Regions from separate parts of the Streptomyces sp. NBC_01707 genome, predicted to be linked through region 2. Evidence: riboswitches for the same ligand, from Rfam matches in the RefSeq annotation. Region 2 holds a riboswitch; each other region holds the start of a gene.
The links. A riboswitch is a leader RNA that binds a small molecule or an ion and turns the genes downstream of it on or off. The one in region 2 is predicted to bind cyclic di-AMP.
Positions count from the first base shown of each region.

Region 1: it holds a riboswitch for cyclic di-AMP, as region 2 does, so the genes downstream of both, OG963_RS36755 (C40 family peptidase) here and OG963_RS09360 (LysM peptidoglycan-binding domain-containing M23 family metallopeptidase) in region 2, are expected to answer to the same signal.
Region 3: it holds a riboswitch for cyclic di-AMP, as region 2 does, so the genes downstream of both, OG963_RS27065 (transglycosylase family protein) here and OG963_RS09360 (LysM peptidoglycan-binding domain-containing M23 family metallopeptidase) in region 2, are expected to answer to the same signal.

Region 1 covers NZ_CP109190.1:8,192,174-8,199,084, reverse strand. Annotated here, with positions in the region: gene OG963_RS36765 (ATP-dependent Clp protease proteolytic subunit) at 1-489, shown strand, start outside; gene OG963_RS36760 (hypothetical protein) at 497-805, shown strand; cyclic di-AMP (ydaO/yuaA leader) riboswitch at 1,109-1,305, shown strand; gene OG963_RS36755 (C40 family peptidase) at 1,309-1,782, shown strand; gene OG963_RS36750 (ATP-binding protein) at 2,402-2,833, opposite strand; gene OG963_RS36745 (helix-turn-helix transcriptional regulator) at 3,038-3,895, shown strand; gene OG963_RS36740 (DUF397 domain-containing protein) at 3,979-4,185, shown strand; gene OG963_RS36735 (8-amino-7-oxononanoate synthase) at 4,219-5,361, opposite strand; gene bioB (biotin synthase BioB) at 5,506-6,690, shown strand; gene OG963_RS36725 (adenosylmethionine--8-amino-7-oxononanoate transaminase) at 6,683-6,911, shown strand, end outside.
Region 2 covers NZ_CP109190.1:2,047,056-2,053,966, reverse strand. Annotated here, with positions in the region: gene OG963_RS09370 (tyrosine-protein phosphatase) at 1-309, opposite strand, end outside; gene OG963_RS09365 (alpha-galactosidase) at 504-2,600, shown strand; cyclic di-AMP (ydaO/yuaA leader) riboswitch at 2,896-3,052, shown strand; gene OG963_RS09360 (LysM peptidoglycan-binding domain-containing M23 family metallopeptidase) at 3,056-3,904, shown strand; gene OG963_RS09355 (SGNH/GDSL hydrolase family protein) at 4,080-4,931, shown strand; gene OG963_RS09350 (STM4011 family radical SAM protein) at 4,990-5,907, opposite strand; gene OG963_RS09345 (STM4012 family radical SAM protein) at 5,916-6,911, opposite strand, start outside.
Region 3 covers NZ_CP109190.1:6,001,096-6,008,006, reverse strand. Annotated here, with positions in the region: gene OG963_RS27080 (DUF501 domain-containing protein) at 1-164, opposite strand, end outside; gene OG963_RS27075 (septum formation initiator family protein) at 234-704, opposite strand; gene eno (phosphopyruvate hydratase) at 807-2,087, opposite strand; gene OG963_RS27065 (transglycosylase family protein) at 2,371-3,069, opposite strand; cyclic di-AMP (ydaO/yuaA leader) riboswitch at 3,073-3,243, opposite strand; gene OG963_RS27060 (transglycosylase family protein) at 3,544-4,491, opposite strand; gene OG963_RS27055 (cytochrome P450) at 4,597-5,886, opposite strand; gene OG963_RS27050 (nucleoside triphosphate pyrophosphohydrolase) at 5,896-6,858, opposite strand; gene OG963_RS27045 (SurA N-terminal domain-containing protein) at 6,872-6,911, opposite strand, start outside.

The sequences.
Region 1 (6,911 bases), 6.1 Mb from region 2:
CTGATCGCGCAGTTCATGTACCTGGAACACGCGGCACCCGACCGGCCCATCTCCCTCTACATCAACTCCCCCGGCGGATCGTTCGACGCCATGGCGGCGATCTACGACACGATGGAGTACCTCACCTGCGAGGTGGAGACCTTCTGCCTCGGACAGGCCGGTTCCAGCGCGGCCCTGCTGCTCGCCGCGGGCGCCCCCGGCCGGCGGCACGCCCTCCCCGGTGCCAGGGTCGTCGTGCAGCAGCCCGCGCTTCCCGAGGCGCTGCAGGGCCAGCCGTCCGATCTGGAGATCGAGGCACGGGAACTGATCCGCATCCGTGAGCAGCTCACCCGCCTGCTGGCCCGTCACACCGGGCGAACTGCCGAGCGGATCGCCGCGGACATCGAGCGCGATCTCATCCTCGACGCCCCGGGCGCCAAGGCGTACGGCCTGGTGGACCACGTTCTGGAGAACCGCAAGAAGTCGCTCCCGCCGAACGCCGCGAGGTGAACACCCGATGCAGCCACCGGAGTTCCCGCCGCTGCCCGCACTGACGCGCGCCGAGGCCGAGTTCATCGACTGTTATCTGGAAGTGCTCGACCAGTTGGGGCGGATCAACCCCGCACACGGCAGCGACACCTACGGCGCGCTGCGCGCCGCGCAGGCACTCGCCTCGCGGGCCGTCGCCCTGCGGAACGCACTCGCGTCGATGCACGAGCGCGGTGAAGCGCAGATCCACGCCGCCACCTTGGCGCGAGCGCTCCGCGTGTTGGACGGGGAACGACGGGCCCGACGGGTCACCGTGCCCCCTGCCCAGACGAGTTGATCAACTCCCTTCCGCGACACGCCCGGCGGCCTGATCAAAATTCCTCGCTCGTTCGGCGTAGGAGGTCCCCCGCGCGAGGGATTGTTCAACTTGCGCCCCCGGAGTGGCCGGTGAACGGAGTCTGCCATTCCGCCGCTGGTACGGGACCGGTCGGGGAGACCGGCCGGGTTCACGGTGCGACTGTACCCACCCGTACGGGTCAATCACGACGAAACTTCCATATCGCAGTGAATCCTAGGAAATCCGGCACTCGGTGAGTCAAGATCCGTGGGACGACAAGCCCCCGCCACCGCGGCGGGGCGGTTCGGGCGGACGCCGAGTCCTGCCGCCGCCCGGATGCCTGGTCGACAGAGGTGGATCGGCAGGAGTGGAGGACCCGAGCACAACGGGTCGACCGGACATCCGGTCGACCCTCGGGGTGAAGCCGCCGAGTGCGGCCGGGCAACTTCGCCAGCCCGAACCCGACAGGTCATCCTTCACAGGCGGCTGACGAAGGGTTGCGCATGACTGCGCAGGTTCATGTCCCGTCTCTGCTCACCCGGGCCGGCACCGCCACGGTTCTGACGCTCGCCGCCGTCGGCGGCTCCGTGATCGCCCCCGGCGCTGTGGTCGAAGCCCAGGCCGCGGCTCATTCCACGAAGGCGCTCAACATCGCCGCGTCGAAGAAGGGATCGCCGTACCGGTACGGGGCCACAGGCCCCCACCGCTTCGACTGTTCGGGTCTGACGATGTACGTGTTCAAAAGGGTGGGCAAGAAGCTCCCCCGCACGGCCCAGCAGCAGTACAACAAGACCCGGCACATCTCGGCCTCGCAGCGACGCCGTGGCGATCTGGTCTTCTTCCACTGGGGGCGCGGCGTCTACCACGTAGGGATCTACGCCGGTAGGGGCAGAATCTGGCACTCGCCGAAGACCGGTTCCGTGGTGCGGCTGGAGAAGATCTGGACGCGGAGTGTCTGGTACGGACGGGTCCGCTGACCTCCGCGTCCTCCGCCTTTCAGGTGGCCGGTCACCTCCGTCGGCCCGGGGCAGCAGGGTGCCGGTGGCCAGCACCGTCCCCGGCGCGGTGCGCGCTGCGCGCCGCAGCCGCCCTCGGCGCAGCACGCGTCCTGATCCGGTCACGGAAGGCCCACCGGCCCGCCCCGCGTCGGAGCCCCGTCCGTGGTGCGGCGCGGCGCCGCGTGCAGAGCGCTGATCCCGAGGTGGAGGACGTACACCCCGCCGCGGAGTGGAGAACACTCCGGCCGAGGCGGGGGGGGTGACATCCGCCATTGGTGTGCGGGTACCGGTCCAGGGCCGACCTGCGCCCCGGTCGATGCGGGGATCGGCACGGCGGTGGTGCCTGAGACGGTCGCCGCGATGGCGCCGACGCACCCGTCCACGCGACGGGGAAACCGCGCCTGTCCGGCGGACCATCGCTGTGGCGCACCTCGGCGAGTGGGCCGGCCGCGACGCTGTGCGCACTGCCGCGCGACGGCTTCGGGAGGGCCGCTCAGTGACCATGCACGGCGACGGCCGACGACGCCATCGCTACCGCCACCGGCGACGCGACGTCCGGGCCGGGCCGGGCATGAGTCAGGGTCTGCGAGGACGGTGGTCAGGTCTGGACGGGGAACGTCCAGGGGAGCTCGATCCAGACGGTCTTGCCCCCTTCGGCGGTCGGCGTGACCGTGAGCCGTCCCCCGCACTCCTTGGCCAGGCAGCGAATGATCACCATGCCGCGCCCGTTGTCCTGCCGCACGGCAGCGGGCAGTCGCTGGGGCCAGCGGGGGTGACTGTCCGTCACCCCGAGATGCAGCTGTTCCTCCCGCTCCAGCCGCAGGTCCACCGTGAAGGTGGGCGACTGGCCGAAGGTGTGCTGGACGGCGTTGGTGGTGAGCTCGGAGACGATGAGCCGGATGGTGTCGGCAGTCTCCGTGTCATCGGGGAGACCCCAGTCGGCGAGCACTTCCGCCACGTATCTCCGGGCCGAGGAGACCGAGAGCGGCTCGCTCGGCAGAGTGACACGTGCTTCTTGATGGTCTGCCATGGCGAGCCGTCCTTTTCCCGCCCGGACCGACCCGCGATCGACCCGGGATGCGCTTCGCGCCAGACTGCCACTGATCCGGCCCTCCGTGACGGCGATCCACCAAGATATGCATATATCTGTCGCTCGAAGCGGTGAACTATGGCCCGGAATAACGCACATGGGCGGCAAGATGGCCCCTCGGCACGAGAGGGAGGGAGGCCGCGCATGCAGCACGGTCCCACGGTGCGCCGCCGCAAGCTCGGGGAGGAGCTGCGGAGTCTGCGCCACACGTCCGGACTGACGAGTCGTGACGCTGCACAGCTGCTCGGCTGGCATCAGTCGAAGGTGAGCCGGATCGAGACCGGTACCAGCGGTGTGAAACCGGCCGATGTGAGCCGACTGCTGGATGCCTACGGTCTGGACGACCCGCAGTTGCGGACGCTACTCGAGACGCTCGCGGGCTCGGCGGGCGGCGGCGGAACCGGCTGGTGGCACGCCTACCGCGGTCTCATCCCGCCCCAGTACCGGGACTTCATCAGTCTGGAGTCCCAGGCCCGAACCGCCCGCACGCTGGAGACCTCGGTGGTGCCGGGGCTCCTGCAGACCGCCGATTACGCGCGTGCGGTGACCCGTGCGTCGCTGGACGGACTGCCCGCCGGCCAGCTGGACTCGCTGGTGGAAGTGCGGCTGGCCCGGCAGGGGGTGCTCCGTACCGAGCCGCCGCTACGGCTGACCGCGGTGCTCGACGAGGCGGTGCTGCGGCGCGAGGTCGGCGGGCGCCGGGTGATGCGCAATCAGCTGCGCCATCTGATCCGGGTCGCCCAACTCCCCCATGTAGAGCTGCAGTTGTTGCCGTTCTCAGTGGGTGGATACATGGGACTCACCGGACCTTTCATTATCTTCTCCTTTCCGAACACTTCTGATCTGGATGTGGTCGTTCTCGACCACTTGACGAGTAGCCTCTACCTGGAACGGAAAGAAGACCTTGAGGCGTACAGCTCGGCCTTCTGCACTTTGCAGGCACACGCGCTGTCGCCGGAGCACTCGTTGGACCTGATCGCCGCGATCGACCGCGACGGTTAGTGCCGCGACCGGCACTGTTCGCCCGACGGGGCGAAGCTTGCCGGGAGGGGCACCAGGAACCTCAGACTGCCCGAGGGGGCCCGATGTCCGATTGCCTCGCAGAGCACGAGTTACGGTGGCGGCGCAGCAGCCGCAGCACAGGGATGAACAACTGCGTGGAAGCAGCTCCGTTCGGCCCGGAGCGGCTTGCCGTGCGGGACTCCAAGGACGTGTCCAGGCCGCCGCTGCGGTTCTCGGCGGCGGCCTGGAAGTCGTTCGTCTCCGGCCTGACCGACGGCACGGCCGACTGACGGGCCGGCTCACCGGCCGTTTCGCGGCTCCGGTCAGGCCGCCGGAGCCGTCCGCAGGACGGTCTCCACCGCGTTCGCGATCTGCGCCTCCGTCAGATCGGCGCGGGCCGTGAGCCGCAGCCGCGAGATGCCGTCCGGGACCGACGGCGGGCGGAAGCAGCCCACCGCGATCCCGGCCGTGCGGCAGTCGGCCGCCCAGCGCACCGCCGCGTCCGCCGAAGGCGCCCGCACAGAGACGACGGCCGCGTCGGGACGCACCGCGGTCAGCCCTGCGGCGGTCAGCCGTTCGTACAGGGCGGTGGCGACCGTACGGGCCCTGCCTGCCCGTTCCGGCTCGCGGCGCAGCAGACGCAGGCTCGCGAGGGCGGCGCCCGCGGCGGCCGGTGCGAGCCCGGTGTCGAAGATGAACGTACGGGCCGTGTTGACCAGATGGTCGATCACCCGGGCCGGTCCGAGGACCGCGCCGCCCTGGCTACCCAGGGACTTGGAGAGGGTGGCTGTGGCGACGATCCCCTCGCCGCCCGCGAGACCGGCGGCGGCGAGCGCGCCGCGCCCGCCCTCACCGAGCACTCCCAGCCCGTGCGCGTCGTCGACGAGCAGCGCGGCCCCCCGCGCACGACAGACATCGGCCAGTCCGCGCAGTGGTGCGGCGTCACCGTCGACGGAGAAGACCGAGTCGGTGACGGCCAGGGCGCGGCCGTCGTGCGCGTGCAGCGCCTTCGCGACGGCCTCGGGGTCGGCATGCGGTACGACGGCGGTCTCGGCCCGGGAGAGCCGGCATCCGTCGACGATGGAGGCGTGGTTGCCCGCGTCGGAGACGATCAGGGAGCCCCGGCCGGTGAGGGCGGTGAGCGCGGCGAGATTGGCCGCGTAGCCGGAGGAGAGGACCAGGGCCGCCTCGAAACCGCAGAATGCGGCCAGTTCGCGTTCAAGTCCGGCGTGCAGTTCGGTGGAACCGGTGACCAGCCGGGAGCCGGTGGCGCCCGCACCCCACCGGTGCGCGGCCTCGGCGGCGGCCGCGGTCACCTCGGGGTGCCGGGTGAGACCCAGGTAGTCGTTGCTCGCGAGGTCCAGCAGTTCCGGTTCGGCGGGCCGGGGGCGGAGCGTGCGGACGAGTCCGGCGTCCGCACGGCGGCGGGCCTCGTCGTCGATCCAGTCGAACGGGGCGAGGGGCATGGCGACGGTCCCTTTTGTAGGCAGCTCACAGACCCTAACCGGGGGCGCAGCCGGGCATGGTGTGGCAATACACACACCCTCTGTGGGCTCTGTTGTCCGGTTCCTCCTTGGCTGAGGGCGGTGGAGTAGGCAAGGATCATCGCCATGGACCTCCTGAACACGCTGGTGGACAAGGGGCTGCGGCGCGAGCTGCCGACCCGAGAAGAAGCGCTCGCCGTGCTGGCGACCTCCGACGACGATCTGCTCGAAGTGGTGACCGCGGCCGGAAAGGTACGCCGCCAGTGGTTCGGCCGGCGGGTGAAGCTGAACTATCTGGTCAACCTCAAGTCGGGGCTCTGCCCCGAGGACTGCTCGTACTGCTCGCAGCGGCTCGGCTCGAAGGCCGAGATCCTCAAATACACCTGGCTGAAGCCGGACGAGGCGTCGAAGGCCGCCGCCGCCGGGGTGGCGGGCGGCGCCAAGCGTGTGTGTCTGGTGGCGAGCGGCCGCGGTCCGACCGACCGCGACGTCGACAGGGTGTCGCAGACGATCGAGGCGATCAAGGAGCAGAACGAGGGCGTCGAGGTGTGCGCCTGCCTGGGTCTGCTCTCCGAGGGGCAGGCCGGCCGTCTGCGGTCGGCGGGCGCCGACGCGTACAACCACAACCTCAATACGTCGGAGGGGACGTACGGGGACATCACCACCACCCACACCTATGCGGACCGGGTGGAGACCGTGCAGCAGGCGCAGGCGGCGGGGCTCTCCGCGTGCTCCGGTCTGATCGCCGGCATGGGGGAGAGCGACACCGATCTGGTCGATGTCGTCTTCTCGCTGCGCGAGCTGGACCCGGACTCGGTTCCGGTGAACTTCCTGATCCCGTTCGAGGGCACCCCGCTCGCCAAGGAGTGGAACCTCACCCCGCAGCGCTGCCTGCGCATTCTGGCGATGGTCCGGTTCGTCTGCCCGGATGTCGAGGTCCGGCTCGCAGGCGGCCGCGAGGTGCATCTGCGCTCGATGCAGCCGCTCGCCCTGCACCTGGTCAACTCGATCTTCCTGGGCGACTATCTGACCAGCGAGGGCCAGGCGGGGCAGGCCGATCTGGACATGATCGCGGACGCCGGTTTCGAGGTGGAGGGCGCGGGTACGACGACGCTGCCCCGGCACCGCACGGAAGCGGGGACGGAACCGGAGGCCGGCGGCGGTTGCGGCGGACACTCCACGGGCTGTGCGCCCTGTGGTGACGTGGCCGACGGGCCCACGGTCGTCGACGCCGAGGCTCCGGCCGCGCGCACGGATCTGGTGGCGGTTCGCCGACGCGGCGCGGGGACGGATCTCGCCCCCAATGCCTGACCCTCTCTCCCCCGCAGAGCTGCGGACCCTGGACCGGGCCCACGTCTGGCACCCGTACGGCCCGATGCCGGGCCGGCAGGAGCCGCTGATCGTGGAGTCCGCGTCCGGGGTGCGGCTCCGGCTCGCCGAACCTGCGCATGGGCAGCACGAGTTGATCGACGGCATGTCCTCGTGGTGGTCGGCGGTGCACGGCTACAACCATCCGGTGCTCAACGAGGCGG
Region 2 (6,911 bases):
CCAGAACTCGGCGCCGTCGGCCGGGTCGGAGAGCGGGATGCTCACATTCCGTACACCCGGCAGCTCCACGTCCAGGCCGTCCAGCTTGTGGTCGGCCGCATTCCGGAAGTCGAAGATCGTGTGCAGCCCGAGACCGCCGAGGAACGCCGCGTCCTCGGCGGTGGCGTGCGCGAGGTGACCGCTGCGGAAGAGTCGTCCGTACCTCACCCGGCGTCCGTCGACGGTGGGCAGACCGCCCACGTCACGGAAGTTGCGCACGCCCGACAGCTCGGGTTCCGTCGACGGGATCTGCGGCACCTGCTGCGTCACGGTGTCTCCTGGAATGTCTGGCGTCGGCGCTGCTCGCCGGCGAGGTCACTCCCGCGACGATACGACATCGGTCCCTCGGACAATCATCTCGGCCGTTCTCGCCCCCGACGCAGGTGAATTCCCCCTGCGCGGGCGTTGCCCGGCCACCCGTCGGAGCTTGATGATGTGCGGAACTGTGCGAATGTGGGGATGACATGATCGAGACTGGTGACACGGGTCGGACCTGGCTGCTGACCGGGGCGACCGGCAGCTATGCGCTGCATCTCACCGACCGGGACGAACTGCTGCATCTGCACTGGGGGCCGCGCATCTCCCTCGCGGCCGCCGAGGCCCTCGCCGCCGCACCGGCCCTGCCCTTCCGCGGCTTCGAGTCACAGCTGGACGGTCGCGAGGAGTACCCGGTGGAGGGTGGCCCCCGGTTCGTCCGGCCCGCGCTCTCGGTACGGACCCCCGAGGTCCGCGGCACCGAATGGGCCTACGCCGAGGCGGCGGTGGACGGCGACGAACTGCGCATCGCGTTCTCCGACCCCGTACAGCAGCTCGCGCTGACGCTGCACTACCGGATGCGGGACGACTCCGATGTGGTCGAGCGCTGGGCCACCGTCCGCCACGCAGGCCCCGACGGACCGCCGCTGGAGCTGCTGCGGGCCGACGCTGCCGCCTGGGCACTGCCCGCCCGCGACGGCTGGCGCCTCAGTCATCTGCACGGGCGGTGGGCGGCCGAGACGCAGCTGGTGCGGTCGGAGCTGACGTACGGCGAGAAGGTCCTCTCCAGCAGGCGCGGTCACACCGGGCACCAGTTTCTGCCCTGGGTCGCGCTCGACGCGGACGGCGCCGCCACCGAGGAGGTCGGCGAGGTGTACGGCTGCGCGCTCGCCTGGTCCGGCTCGTGGCGGATCGCCGTGCAGCAGCTTCCCGACGGGCTCGTGCAGATCACCGGCGGAGCCGGCTACGACGACTCGGGTCTGCTGCGGCTCGCACCGGGGGAGACGTACACCACACCGGTGTTCGCCGGACTGTGGAGCGCCGAAGGGTTCGGCGGGGCGAGCCGGGCCTGGCACGCCTGGCAGCTGGCTCACGTCGTTCCGGACGCCGAGAGCCTGCGGCCGGTGCTCTACAACTCCTGGGAGGCCACCGGCTTCGACATCGCGGAGGACCAGCAGCGTGCCCTGGCCGTGCGCGCCGCAGCGATGGGTGTCGAACTGTTCGTCGTGGACGACGCGTGGTTCGGGCAGCGCACCAGCGACCGGGCGGGACTCGGCGACTGGACCCCGAACCCCGAGCGCTTCCCCGGCGGACTGAAGCCGCTCGCCGACGAAGTGCACGCGCTCGGCATGCAGTTCGGCATCTGGGTCGAACCGGAGATGGTGAACGCCGACAGTGACCTGTATCGCGCGCACCCTGACTGGGTGCAGCACTTTCCCGGCCGGACCCGGACGGAGTTCCGTCATCAGCTGGTGCTCAATCTGGCCCGGACCGATGTGCGGAACCATCTGTGGGAACAGCTCGACTCACTGCTTTCCAGCGCCCCGATCGACTATGTGAAATGGGACTTCAACCGCTGCTTCACCGATGCGGGGTGGCCGGGCGAGGAGTATCCGCAGAAGCTCTGGATCGAGCATGTGGATGCGCTGTACGCGCTGATCGACCGGCTGCGGGCGGCTCACCCCGGTGTCGCTTTCGAGTCCTGCTCGGGCGGCGGTGGCAGGATCGATCTGGGCATCCTCGCCCGTACCGACCAGGTGTGGACCTCCGACAACACCGACCCGCTGGACCGGCTCGCCATCCAGGAGGGCTTCGGGCAGATCCATCCGGCTCGAGTGATGGCCGCCTGGGTGACCGACAGTCCGAATGTCCAGCTCAACGGCAGGGTGAGCTCGCTGCGCTTCCGGTTCGTGAGCGCGATGGCCGGGGTGCTCGGGGTCGGCGGAGACCTCACCGAGTGGAGCGACGAGGAGCTGGCCGAGGCCCGGGGCTGGGTGGACCTGTACAAGGAGATCCGCCCGGTGGTGCAGCACGGTGCGCTGTACCGGCTGCGTGCGCCGCGTGGCGGGCTCGGCGCCGTGCAGTACACACGCGGTGACGAGACCGTCGTGCTCATGTGGCTGGAGACACAGAGGTACGGGGAGCTGCCGCCGGTCCTGCGGCTGCGTGGGCTCGACCCCACGGCGACCTACACCTGTTCGGACACCGGGGCCGTCCACCACGGTTCCGTGCTGCTGCATCAGGGGCTGCACACCGGCCTGCGGGGGGATCTGGACGCGAAGGTGCTGAGGCTCCGCCGCGGATGATGTTCATGACATGTCCGTATTGAGGCATTTAGTCGAACATGCCCTGATTCAGCGGTAGATGAGGGGCCTTTCGTGAGCGGGATCATATCTGTGACGGTGTGTGCTGGTGCGGGGGGCGGGGATTCCGTGCACCGCGCGGAAAGCCAAGATCCTTAATCCACGGAGTGTGACCGGAATTCCGCGCCGATTTCCTGGCGCGGATTCCGGCACGCAACCGATGGCTTGTTCTGCTCGTCCTCACTCGTTTACGGTCACCGTCAATCCGGACGGACCGCCTAATCCTGCCGCCGACCGGAATTCGCATCCACTCATCGTGTGGCAGGAGCGGGGGAACCAGGTAAGCCGCCGACCGGAGAAATCCGGCCGGCTCGGGGTGAAGTCGCACCTCATGCGACCGGGCATCTCCAGCCCGAACCCGACAGCTCACCTCGTAGGCGCCGGAGAGGAAATTCTTCATGCCCATATCGGGTAAGCACCGTCGTCCGAAGTCCAGCACCATCGCTCGTGGCGTTGCCGCCGTCGGCGCCGGCGGGGCCGTCATCGCCCTCCCGCTGCTCGGTGCCACCGGTGCCCACGCCGCGGAGCAGGCCGCCCCCGCCGCGCACTCCGCCGCCGCTCCGGCCGCCCCGGTCGCGAAGAAGCAGTCCGAGACCCGGACGTACTCCGTCGTCGCCGGCGACTACCTGTCGAAGATCGCCTCCGACAACAAGGTCGAGGGTGGCTGGGAGAAGCTGTACCAGGACAACCGTGAGGTCATCGGCGGCAACCCGAGCCTGATCCACCCGGGCATGAAGCTGACCCTCGGCGGCCCTGCCGCGGCCACCGGCACCACGCCGGCCGCCCCGGCTCCGTCGAAGGCTCCGGCGGTCACCAAGCCCGCGCCCGCCCAGAGCAGCAGCTCCGGCTACGTCGCCCCGGTTCCGGGCAAGCACACCACCAACTACCGTGCCTCCGGTGCCAACTGGTCCAGTGGCAGCCACACCGGCATCGACTTCCCGGTCTCCACCGGCACCAGCGTGAAGGCGATCACCTCCGGCACCGTCGTCACTGCCGGCTGGGGTGGCGCGTACGGCAACGAGGTCGTCGTCAAGCACGCCGACGGCCACTACTCGCAGTACGGCCACCTGTCCGCGCTCTCCGTCTCGGTGGGTCAGACCCTCTCGACCGGCCAGCAGATCGGCCTCTCCGGTGCCACCGGCAACGTCACCGGCCCGCACCTCCACTTCGAGGTCCGCACCGGTCCCGCGTACGGCTCGGACATCGACCCTGTCGCCTTCCTGGCGTCGCACGGAATCTCCGTCTGATCTGATCCGATCAGGCCTGATCCGAACGGCTTGTTGAAGGGGCGGTGCGCGGCGGCGCACCGCCCCTTCGCTTATTCCCTCTTTACCAAAACCTGACCGGGTGGTCTATCTCACCTCCCGTCAACCCCTTATTACGGTCGCGTAGGTCACATTCGGCAGTGCAGGATGTGCCCTTGTGGCAGACGATTCGAGAAAAAATCAACGTGGCGTCAACAACCGGCATGGCGCCATCGGGTCGTACGCAGCGATTGGCGACAGCTTCACCGAGGGGGTCGGTGACCCCGGCCCGGACGGAACCTTCGTCGGCTGGGCGGACCGTTTCGCCGTACTCCTCGCGGACCAGCTCCCCGACCCCGACGCGGCGACGAACACCGGTTCCGCCGGTTCGGCTCACGGGAACTTCCGTTACGCCAATCTCGCCGTACGCGGACGCCTCCTCGACCAGATAGTCGAGGAACAGGTGCCGCGCGCCAAGCAGCTCGCCCCCGACCTGGTGAGCTTCTGCGCGGGCGGCAATGACATCATCCGGCCCGGCACCGACCCCGACGACGTGGCCGAGCGGTTCGAGCGCGCGGTCGCCGACCTGACACGGTCGGTCGGCACCGTCATGGTCACGACCGGCTTCGACACCCGCGGCGTTCCCGTACTGCGCCATCTGCGCGGCAAGATCGCCACCTACACCGCCCATGTGCGGTCCATCGCCGACCGCTACGACTGCCCGGTCCTCGACCTGTGGTCGCTGCGGTCCGTGCAGGACAGGCGCGCCTGGGACGACGACCGGCTCCACCTGTCGGCCGAGGGACACACCCGGGTCGCGCTGCGCGCCGCCCAGGTCCTCGGCCTCGATGTGCCGGCCGACCCCGACCAGGAGTGGCCGCCGCAGGCACAGCGCGGCACGCTCGAGGTACGGCGCGACGACATCCACTGGGCCCGCGAATATCTGGTGCCCTGGATCGGGCGGCGGCTGCGCGGCGAGTCCTCCGGTGACCACGTCGAGGCGAAGCGCCCCGACCTGTTGCCGCTGTGACCGGCGCGGTGTCCTCTTCGGCCGGACGGGCGCGCTCGCAGCGACCCGTCCGGTTCGATCAGGCTCGTCCGCCGACCGGGAACAACGGCAGCAACGCTTGATCCCGGTGAGCCGGTACGCCCGCCGGCTCGGCCGGTATGCGTTCCAGCACCCCGCCCGCGAAGACGTCGTACAGCGGCAGCGTCTCCAGATGCACATATCCGATGTGGCAGTCGCACACGGCGAGCGGACAGGCCCGCGGGCCCAACGCCCGCCGATAGCTGCCGTCGTAGAGATTGCCGAGCTCGGCCGGGACGAAGTGGCAGCGGCGCACCGTACCGTCCCCGTCCACCGAGATGACCGACTCGCCGGTCCGGCAGGGCATCCCGGCCGAGCGATGCGGATCCCGGCTGTACGGGAAGAGGGGGTCGAGGGACGTCCAGCGGTCCGCCTCCTCGTCCGTGTAGCTACGCCCCTCGGCCGCGTTGACCCAGAGATAGACCTCGCCGGGCAGGTCGGCACGGAGCCGTCGAGCCTCGTCGAGATGCTCGTCGAGACCCACCACGCCGACGCTGTACCGGACACCGAGGCCGGTCAGCTCCCGGCACTTCGCGAGGAAGCGGTCGTACGGCGTCTGTCCCGGGTGGTACGTGCACCACAGCGCGATCCTGTCGCGGGTGGACTCACCCGCTTCGGCCAGCCACCGCGTGCGGCCGCTGAGATTGGTCTGGATCGCGACCCGGCCGATGTGCGGCAGCTGTGCCAGCTCGACCAGCGCCCGGCGGTACCAGGAGCGGACCAGCCCCTCGCCCCAGGGCGTGAACAGCACCGAGATCCGGTCGCCGGTCCGTGCCGCCGCCCAGGCGGTGAACCGCTCCAGCGCGGCACGGTCCGCACGCAGCTGTTCCGGACTGTCGCGCCGCTTGGCGAACGGGCAGTACGGGCAGTCGTAGTCGCACGACGCCAGCGGACCGCGGTACAGGATCGTCAGGTCCATGGGCGCGCTCACTTCAGTTCGTACGCGGCCATCGCGGCCCGTACGGCTGGGGAGAACAGCTCGGGACCCAGCGCGTCGGAATGCGCGAGGCCTTCGGGCGACAGCCGCAGCAGCCCGGTCGCACCGGCGGCGCCGTCCAGCCAGCCGCGCGCCTCGAACCGGTCCAGCTCGGCGCGGAAGTCGTCGCCGGGCAAGGTGCCGAACCGTTCGTGGTACTCGCCCGGTCGCAGCCCCTGGGCCTGGAGCAGCGACTGCAGGAGATGGCGTCTGCGCGCCTCGTCGCCGTCGACGTGGCGACCCACTTCGGCGCGGGAGAAGTCCTCGGTGGCGGTGTAGTCGTCGATGATCGTCCGCACCTCACGCATCTCCACCGCGTAGTCGAACGAGTAATGCAGCCGTGTGGTGTACGAACGGGCGCCACAGCCCAGACCGATCATGCCGTCCGTCTGGCACGCGTAGTCGGCGGGGCCCTCCTGCGGGGCGTCGGTGCGGCGGAACATCCGCATCGACACCTGCTCGTAGCCGTGGGCGAGAAGATGGTCCCGGCCCGCCCGGTACAGCCGCAGCCGCTGCTCGTCCCACGCGGCGTCCGCCGCGGCCTCGACGTCGGCGCCGTACCGGCCCAGCCCGGTCAGCGGGCGCACGTACAGCGGATAGAGGTAGAGCTCCTCCGGCTGCCAGCCGAGCGCGGCGTCCAGCGAGGTGCGCCAACTGTCCTCCGTCTGCCCGTCGATGCCGTAGATCAGGTCGATGTTCAGGACCGGGATGCGCACGTCACGGATCCGGCCGAGGGCGGCTTCCACATCGGCCCGGCGCTGCGGACGGACCGCCGCGCGGGCTTCGGCGTCGATGAAGCTCTGTACGCCGATGCTGATCCTGGTCGTCCCGCGGTCGGCGAGGACGGCCAGCCGGTCGGCCGTCGCGGTCGACGGCGACGTCTCGACCGACAGCGGTACGGAGCGCAGGTCGGCACCCATCCGCTGCTCCGCGATGTCGCAGAGCCG
Region 3 (6,911 bases), 4.0 Mb from region 2:
TCCTCCAGCCGCGGCTGCGTCTCCACCACGTCCGGGTTGCCGCACGGGCAGCGGTGCGCGATCGCACGCAGTCCACGCGGCGGGCGGCCGAGCTGCTGCTGGAACGCGGCGATGTCCGCCTCGGTGGGCGTGGTGGATTCGGTCTGGGGAGGGGGCGTTTCCATGCCTGCCTTGGTTCTACTCGGGATGCTTGAACTGCGGTTGCGCAGCGGATCGGGAAAGGGGAGAAGAGGTCAGTCGCGGTCGGCGGAGTCCACGCCGTCCCACAGGTTGGAGTGCCACGGGCGGTCGGTCTCCTCCGACCCTCCGCTGCGCTCCTCGGCCGCGTCCGGGTCGACCACGGTGTAACCGGTCTCCCCGGGAAGGACGTAGTGCAGGTGCTCCCGGGCCAGCCGCCGGATGTACGCGTCGTCCTGGAGGCGCGCCTTCTCGTCGCGGAGCTCCTCGGTGCGCGCCTCCGCCTCCTGCGCCAGCCTTTCCTGGTCGGCGATCTCGTCGCGCTGCGACACGTACTGCCGCATCGGGTACGCGAGCGCCACCACCAGGGAGCAGACGACAAGGGCGAGGAACGCGGCCCGGCCGGTGAGCCGGGAGCGGCGGGCCTGACGGCGGTTCTGGGACCGGTAGACGCGGGCGGCGGTCTGCTCTCCGAGCAGCCGCAGCCGGGTCGCGGTGGAGAACCGGTCCCGGTCCTTCGCGGCCATGTCTCCGCCTCCCCACTACGCACGTCCGTCCCCGCACACGGTACGGGACCGAGTGCGGGGACGGACGGAGGCCGGTGCCTTTGACCCGTGACGGGCCTGCGATCAGCCCTTGAAGCGCGGGAACGCGGAGCGGCCCGCGTACACCGCCGCGTCGTCGAGGATCTCCTCGATGCGCAGCAGCTGGTTGTACTTGGCGACACGGTCCGAGCGGGCCGGGGCGCCGGTCTTGATCTGACCGCAGTTCACCGCGACGGCGAGGTCGGCGATGGTGACGTCCTCGGTCTCACCGGAGCGGTGGGACATCATGCACTTGAAGCCGTTGCGCTGGGCCAGCTCGACGGCGTCCAGGGTCTCGGTCAGCGAACCGATCTGGTTGACCTTGACGAGCAGGGCGTTGGCGGAGCCCTCCTCGATGCCACGCGCCAGACGCTCCGGGTTGGTGACGAACAGGTCGTCGCCGACGATCTGCACCTTGGCGCCGAGCTTCTGGGTGATGACGTTCCAGCCGGCCCAGTCGTCCTCGTACAGCGGGTCCTCGATGGAGACCAGCGGGTACGCGGAGACGAGCTCCTCGTAGTACTCGGTCATCTCGGCGGCCGAACGGGACTTGCCCTCGAACTCGTACTTGCCGTCCTTGTAGAACTCCGAGGCGGCGACGTCGAGCGCGAGCGCGATGTCCTTGCCCGGGGCGTAACCGGCTTCCTTGATGGCCTCGAGGATGAGGTCCAGGGCGGCGCGGTTCGACTCCAGGTTCGGCGCGAAGCCGCCCTCGTCGCCGAGACCGGTCGACAGGCCCTTCGTCTTCAGGACCTTCTTCAGCGTGTGGTAGACCTCGGCGCCCCAGCGCAGGGCCTCGGAGAAGGACTCCGCACCGATCGGGGCGATCATGAACTCCTGGATGTCCACGTTGGAGTCGGCGTGCGACCCACCGTTGAGGATGTTCATCATCGGGACGGGCAGCAGGTGCGCGTTCGGGCCACCGAGGTAGCGGAACAGCGGCAGGTCCGAGGCCTCGGAGGCGGCGTGCGCGACGGCCAGCGAGACGCCGAGGATGGCGTTGGCGCCGAGCGAGCCCTTGTTCTCGGTGGCGTCCAGGTCGAACATCGCCTGGTCGATCAGCCGCTGCTCGGTGGCGTCGTAGCCGACGAGCTCCGGGCCGATCTGCTCGATCACGGCGAGGACGGCCTTCTCGACGCCCTTGCCCTGGTAACGGTTGGGGTCACCGTCGCGAAGCTCAATGGCCTCGAACGCACCGGTGGAGGCGCCGGACGGAACAGCAGCACGGCCGGTGCTGCCGTCGTCGAGGCCGACCTCGACCTCGACCGTGGGGTTTCCGCGGGAGTCGAGGATTTCCCGGGCTACGACGACGTCGATGGACGGCACGAGGCATCTCCTTCTGGGATGTGACGCTGATTGTGCAGGGTCGCTTTGGCCTTGCGCCAAGAGCCTAACCGCCTTGGCGCACTGCGTTCGGCGACCGCCCGCCTCCTGGGACGAAAAAGGACCCAAGGGCACCCGAAGACGGGCAAATCTTGCGAAATCTACTGAGCGGTAACCACAACAGTTGAACGCTGAGCGCAGAAACCCCGACCCGGCGCGTACGGGGGAATCCGCGCCGGGTCGGGGTGCTCAGGGAGGAGAGAGAGCTTTTCTGCCGAGGCTCGTACTACTTCGTCAGGTGGAGCTGCTGACCCGGGAAGATCAGGTCGGCGTCCTTGACGATGTTCTTGTTCAGCTTGAACAGCTGCTGCCAGCCGCCCTTCACCTTGTGCGCCTCGGCGATCTTGCTGAGCGAGTCACCGGCCTTCACCTTGTACTCGCCGTCACCCTTCGCGACCTTCTGGCCGGTCGGCGTGGTGACGGTCTTCGCGGCCTCGGGGGCGGTGCCGCGGTCCGAGCGGGAGGCGGTGGGGGCCTCGGTGTGCTCGGCCGGCTTCGGCGCGGCCGGCTTCGCGGCGGCGGAGCCGGTGTCGACACCCGGGTCGACACCGTCGTTGGTCAGGTTGCCGGCGCCGGCACAGCCCCAGGCGCCCGGACCCTGCATGTCGAGGAGCTTCTCGGCGGTGGCGATCTGCTGGGCCTTGGTGGCCAGGTCGGCCCGCGGGGCGTACTGCGTGCCGCCGGCGGCAGCCCAGCTGGACTGCGAGAACTGCAGGCCGCCGTAGTAGCCGTTGCCGGTGTTGATGGACCAGTTGCCACCGGACTCGCACTGGGCGACGGCGTCCCACGTGGCGACGGAGGCCGCGGAGGCGCCCGTGGCGCCCATCAGGGGAACGGCGATGGCGGCACCGGCGACACCGGCGAGCGTGGCCACACGGACGGCCTTGGACGGGCGACGGTGCTTGCCCTTGCTGTTCAGCAGCATGCAACTTCTCCTCACCGACGCCTACGAGGTGAGCTGTCGGGTTCGGGCCAAGTGAGTTGCCCGGCCGCATGTCCTAGCACGCGACTTCACCCCAAGCCGGTCCTGACGGTCCTTCGACCATCGGTTCCGGCGCTTACCTGGGTCCCCCGCTCCTGCCTACGGCGCTTTACGCGTCTGTTCCCTTCGACCGACGGCAGGATTCGGCGTGACGATCGACGGGGCCCGCGGTGCGAGCGGTTCCGACCGTAAACGCACGCAACCCCCACATTCAAAGACGGACATAACCGACAATCATCCCCTACTCACGTCCGGCCGGTCATCGTTTTCGCAGGTGGGGGGCAATACGGACAGGCCTGACCGACAAGACACGCCGATTAACGCAAAGAGACCCATGTCTCACTTACGCATAAGTGGACATAGGCCTCTGAACTACCCCTATTTTTGGGGTGATTTAAGCTGTTGATCAGATTGGTCTCACTCCGCCTTCACACCGAGATCGAGGCTCTGGCCAGGAAGAATGAGATCCGGGTCGTCGCCGACAGCACTCTTGTTTGCCTCATAGAGCGCCGGCCATCCGCCATGAACCTTCTGTGCATCAGCAATTGCCCAGAGGTTGTCGCCCGGCCGAACGGTGTATGTGCCGTCGGCGGCCGAGTCGCGCGTGTCGCGTCCGTCACTGTTACCGCGGGAAGCATGGCGGCCCGAGTCGCGGTCACCACCCGTTCCCATGCCCTGGCTCACCTCGGGAGCCGGCGCGCCACGGTGCTTACCACCCGTCTCGTTGCCCGAAGAGCGGGAAGATCGGGACGAGTCGGCTGAACCGGACGTATCCGGCACGTCGGCCGACGGCTCGCTCGATGCCGCACCCGACGCCTGCCCCGAGGCCTTGCCGGACGACTTCTCCGACGACTTGTCGGACGACGACTTCGATCCGCCCGTGGCGTTCGCCTCGTCCGACGCCTCGTCCGAGGCCTCGTCGGACGGGTCCGCGCTCTCCGTCGGGTCGGTCGACAGCAGGCTTCCCGGGTCGACACCCGGCAGCGCTCCGTCCACCGTGAGCCCGGAGATCACCGCGCAGCTGGGCCACGCCCGTGGCCCCTGGTCGTCGAGGACCTTCTCGGCGACCGCTATCTGCTGCGAGCGGCTGGCGAGGTCGGCACGCGAGGCGTACGCCTCACCGCCGTACGACTTCCAGGTGTCCTGCGAGAACTGGAGACCGCCGTAGAAGCCGTTGCCGAGATCGGCACTCCACATGCCGCCGCTCTCGCACTCGGCGACCCGGTCCCAGGTCGTGGCGTCGGCCGCGTGCGCGCCGGCCGCGCCGAGCAGCGGGATGGCGATGGCCGAGCCGGTGACGCCTGCGGCGACGACGATGGCAGGTGCCTGACGAGGGCGACGGTGTCTGCCGTTCGCGGAGCCCATGGAGTTGCCTTCCGTGTGACTGACAAGTGACTGGTGAGTCGAACGGTGAACGTAGCGGCACTCGAACGCTTGTCACAAGTCGATGCAGCGCAGATCACGTGAAAGTCACGGAGTTGACAGAGCGTCACCTTCACCGGAGCGATGTCCGGGATGGAACTCCACGGGAAGAGTGCGCAGTCCGCGCATGATGAGCCCCCCGCGCCACCGCAAATCGGTAGGTTCCACCGCAAGGCGCAGATCGGGGAGGCGCCTCAGAAGGGTGGCCAGCGCGGCTTGTCCCTCCAGCCGGGCGAGCGGCGCTCCCAGGCAGTAGTGGATGCCGTGACCGTAGCCGAGGTGCTGATTGTCACGCCGGGAGAGGTCGAGGGTGTCGGGGTCGGCGAACCGTTCCGGATCCCGGTCCGCGGCGGCGAGGACCACCAGTACGGGGTCGCCCGCCGCGATCCGCTGCCCGCCCAGCTCCAGCGGTTCGGTGGCGAACCGCCAGGTCGCCAGCTCCACCGGACCGTCGTACCGCAGCAGTTCCTCGATGCCGGTCTCCAGCAGCCCCGTCTCCCCCGCGTCGAGCGAGCGCTGCAGCCGCTCCCGCTGCCCGGGGTTGCGCAGCAGGGCGTACACCCCGTTGCCGATCAGGTTGACCGTCGTCTCGAAGCCGGCGAAGAGGAGGATGAAGGCCATGGCGGCGGCCTCGTTCTCGGTGAGGTGCTCGCCGTGGTCGCTGGCCCGGATCAGCCCCGAGATCAGATCGTCCCCGGGGTTCTCCCGCTTCCGGTGGATCAGTTCGGCGAGATAGCCGCGCATCTTCTTCACCGAACGCGCCACCCCGCCGCGCGGGCCGCCGCCGTGGCGGATCATCATGCCCGCCCAGTCCCGGAAGTCGTCCTGGTCCTCACGGGGGACGCCTAGCAGATCACAGATCGCGTAGATGGGGAGCGGGAACGCGAAGTCATGGATGAGATCGGCACTCCCCTCCTCGATGAAGTTGTCGATGAGGCGGTCCGTCAGCTCCTGCACGCGCGGCGCGAACTCCGCGACCCGGCGCGGCGTGAACGCCTTGGAGACGAGGCGGCGCAGCCGCGTGTGGTCGGGCGGGTCGATGTTCAGCAGATGCGTCATCAGCTCCGCCTTGCGCTCGCCCGGGATGCCGGTCTTCCCCTTGGCGTGCGCCGGCTCGTCGTGGTGCGCCGGGTTCTTGGAGAGCCTGGTGTCGGCGAGGGCCTGCCGGGCGTCCGCGTACCGCGTCACGAGCCATGCCTCGACCCCGCTGGGCAACGCGGTGCGGTGCACGGGGCTGTGCTCGCGCAGCCAGGCGTAGGCCGGGTACGGGTCGGTGGCGAACTCCCATGTGAAGAGTTCGGGAGCGTCGGCGGGGGTGTCGGCGGGGCTGTCGTTCACCCCCTGACGTTATCCGTTGCCCTCCGCCGCGAGGATCGCGTCCCGGTAGGCACGGCCGGCGGCCCGCAGTGCGGCCTCGGGGTCGGTGCCGTCCTGTTCCGCGCGTACGGCGAGGGCGAGGAGCTCGTACCCGATGCCGTCCCCCGCGGGGAGCGCCACATCGAGTCCGGCGGTACGGACCCGGCCGGCCAGCTTCGCCGCCAGCGCCAGGCCTGGCTGGCCGAGCGGCACCCCGTCGGTGACCGAGTCGCGCTGTTTCTCTATGGCCTTGGTGCGCAGCCAGTGCGCGTGCACGTCCTCCGGGGTCTCGGCGGTCTCGTCGCCGAAGACGTGCGGATGGCGGTGGATCAGCTTCTCGACGAGGGTGGCCGCGACGTCGTCGACGGAGAACGGCTGGTCCTCGTCCTCCTCCGCGATCCTGGCGTGGAAGACGACCTGAAGGAGTACGTCCCCGAGTTCCTCGCGCAGCTCGTCACGGTCGCCGTCCTCGATCGCCTCGACCAGCTCGTACGCCTCCTCGATGGCGTACTTGGCGAGTCCCTGGTGGGTCTTCTGCGACGTCCACGGACACTCGGCCCTGATTCGGTCCATGACCTGGACGAGATCGAGGAGGCGGGCGCCCGGCAGATCGTACGAGCCGGGCAGCAGCTCCAGGTTCGGCATCTGCACCCGGCCCGATCCGGCGAGCCGGGCCAGGCCGTCCGTCAGCGGCTGGTTGCCCTCGCCGCCGGTGACGACCACGACGGTCCGGCCGCCGGCGCAGGCGTCGACGAGCTCCTGCGCGGTGGGCGCGGTGTGCTCGACGGTGACGCCCGCCTCGCGCAGATACGGCAGCTGGGCGTGGTCCTGCTCGGCGCAGAGCACCCGGTCGGCGGCGTGCAGCGTCTGCCAGGCCGGCCAGGACAGCAGCCCGGGCGCGACCCGGTGGCTGGCGGTGAGCAGGACGATACGACCGGGATCTTCAGCGTTCACCCCACCAACCTACCTACGCGCCTGCTGCGGCTTCCTGCTGGGCGGGCTTGGTG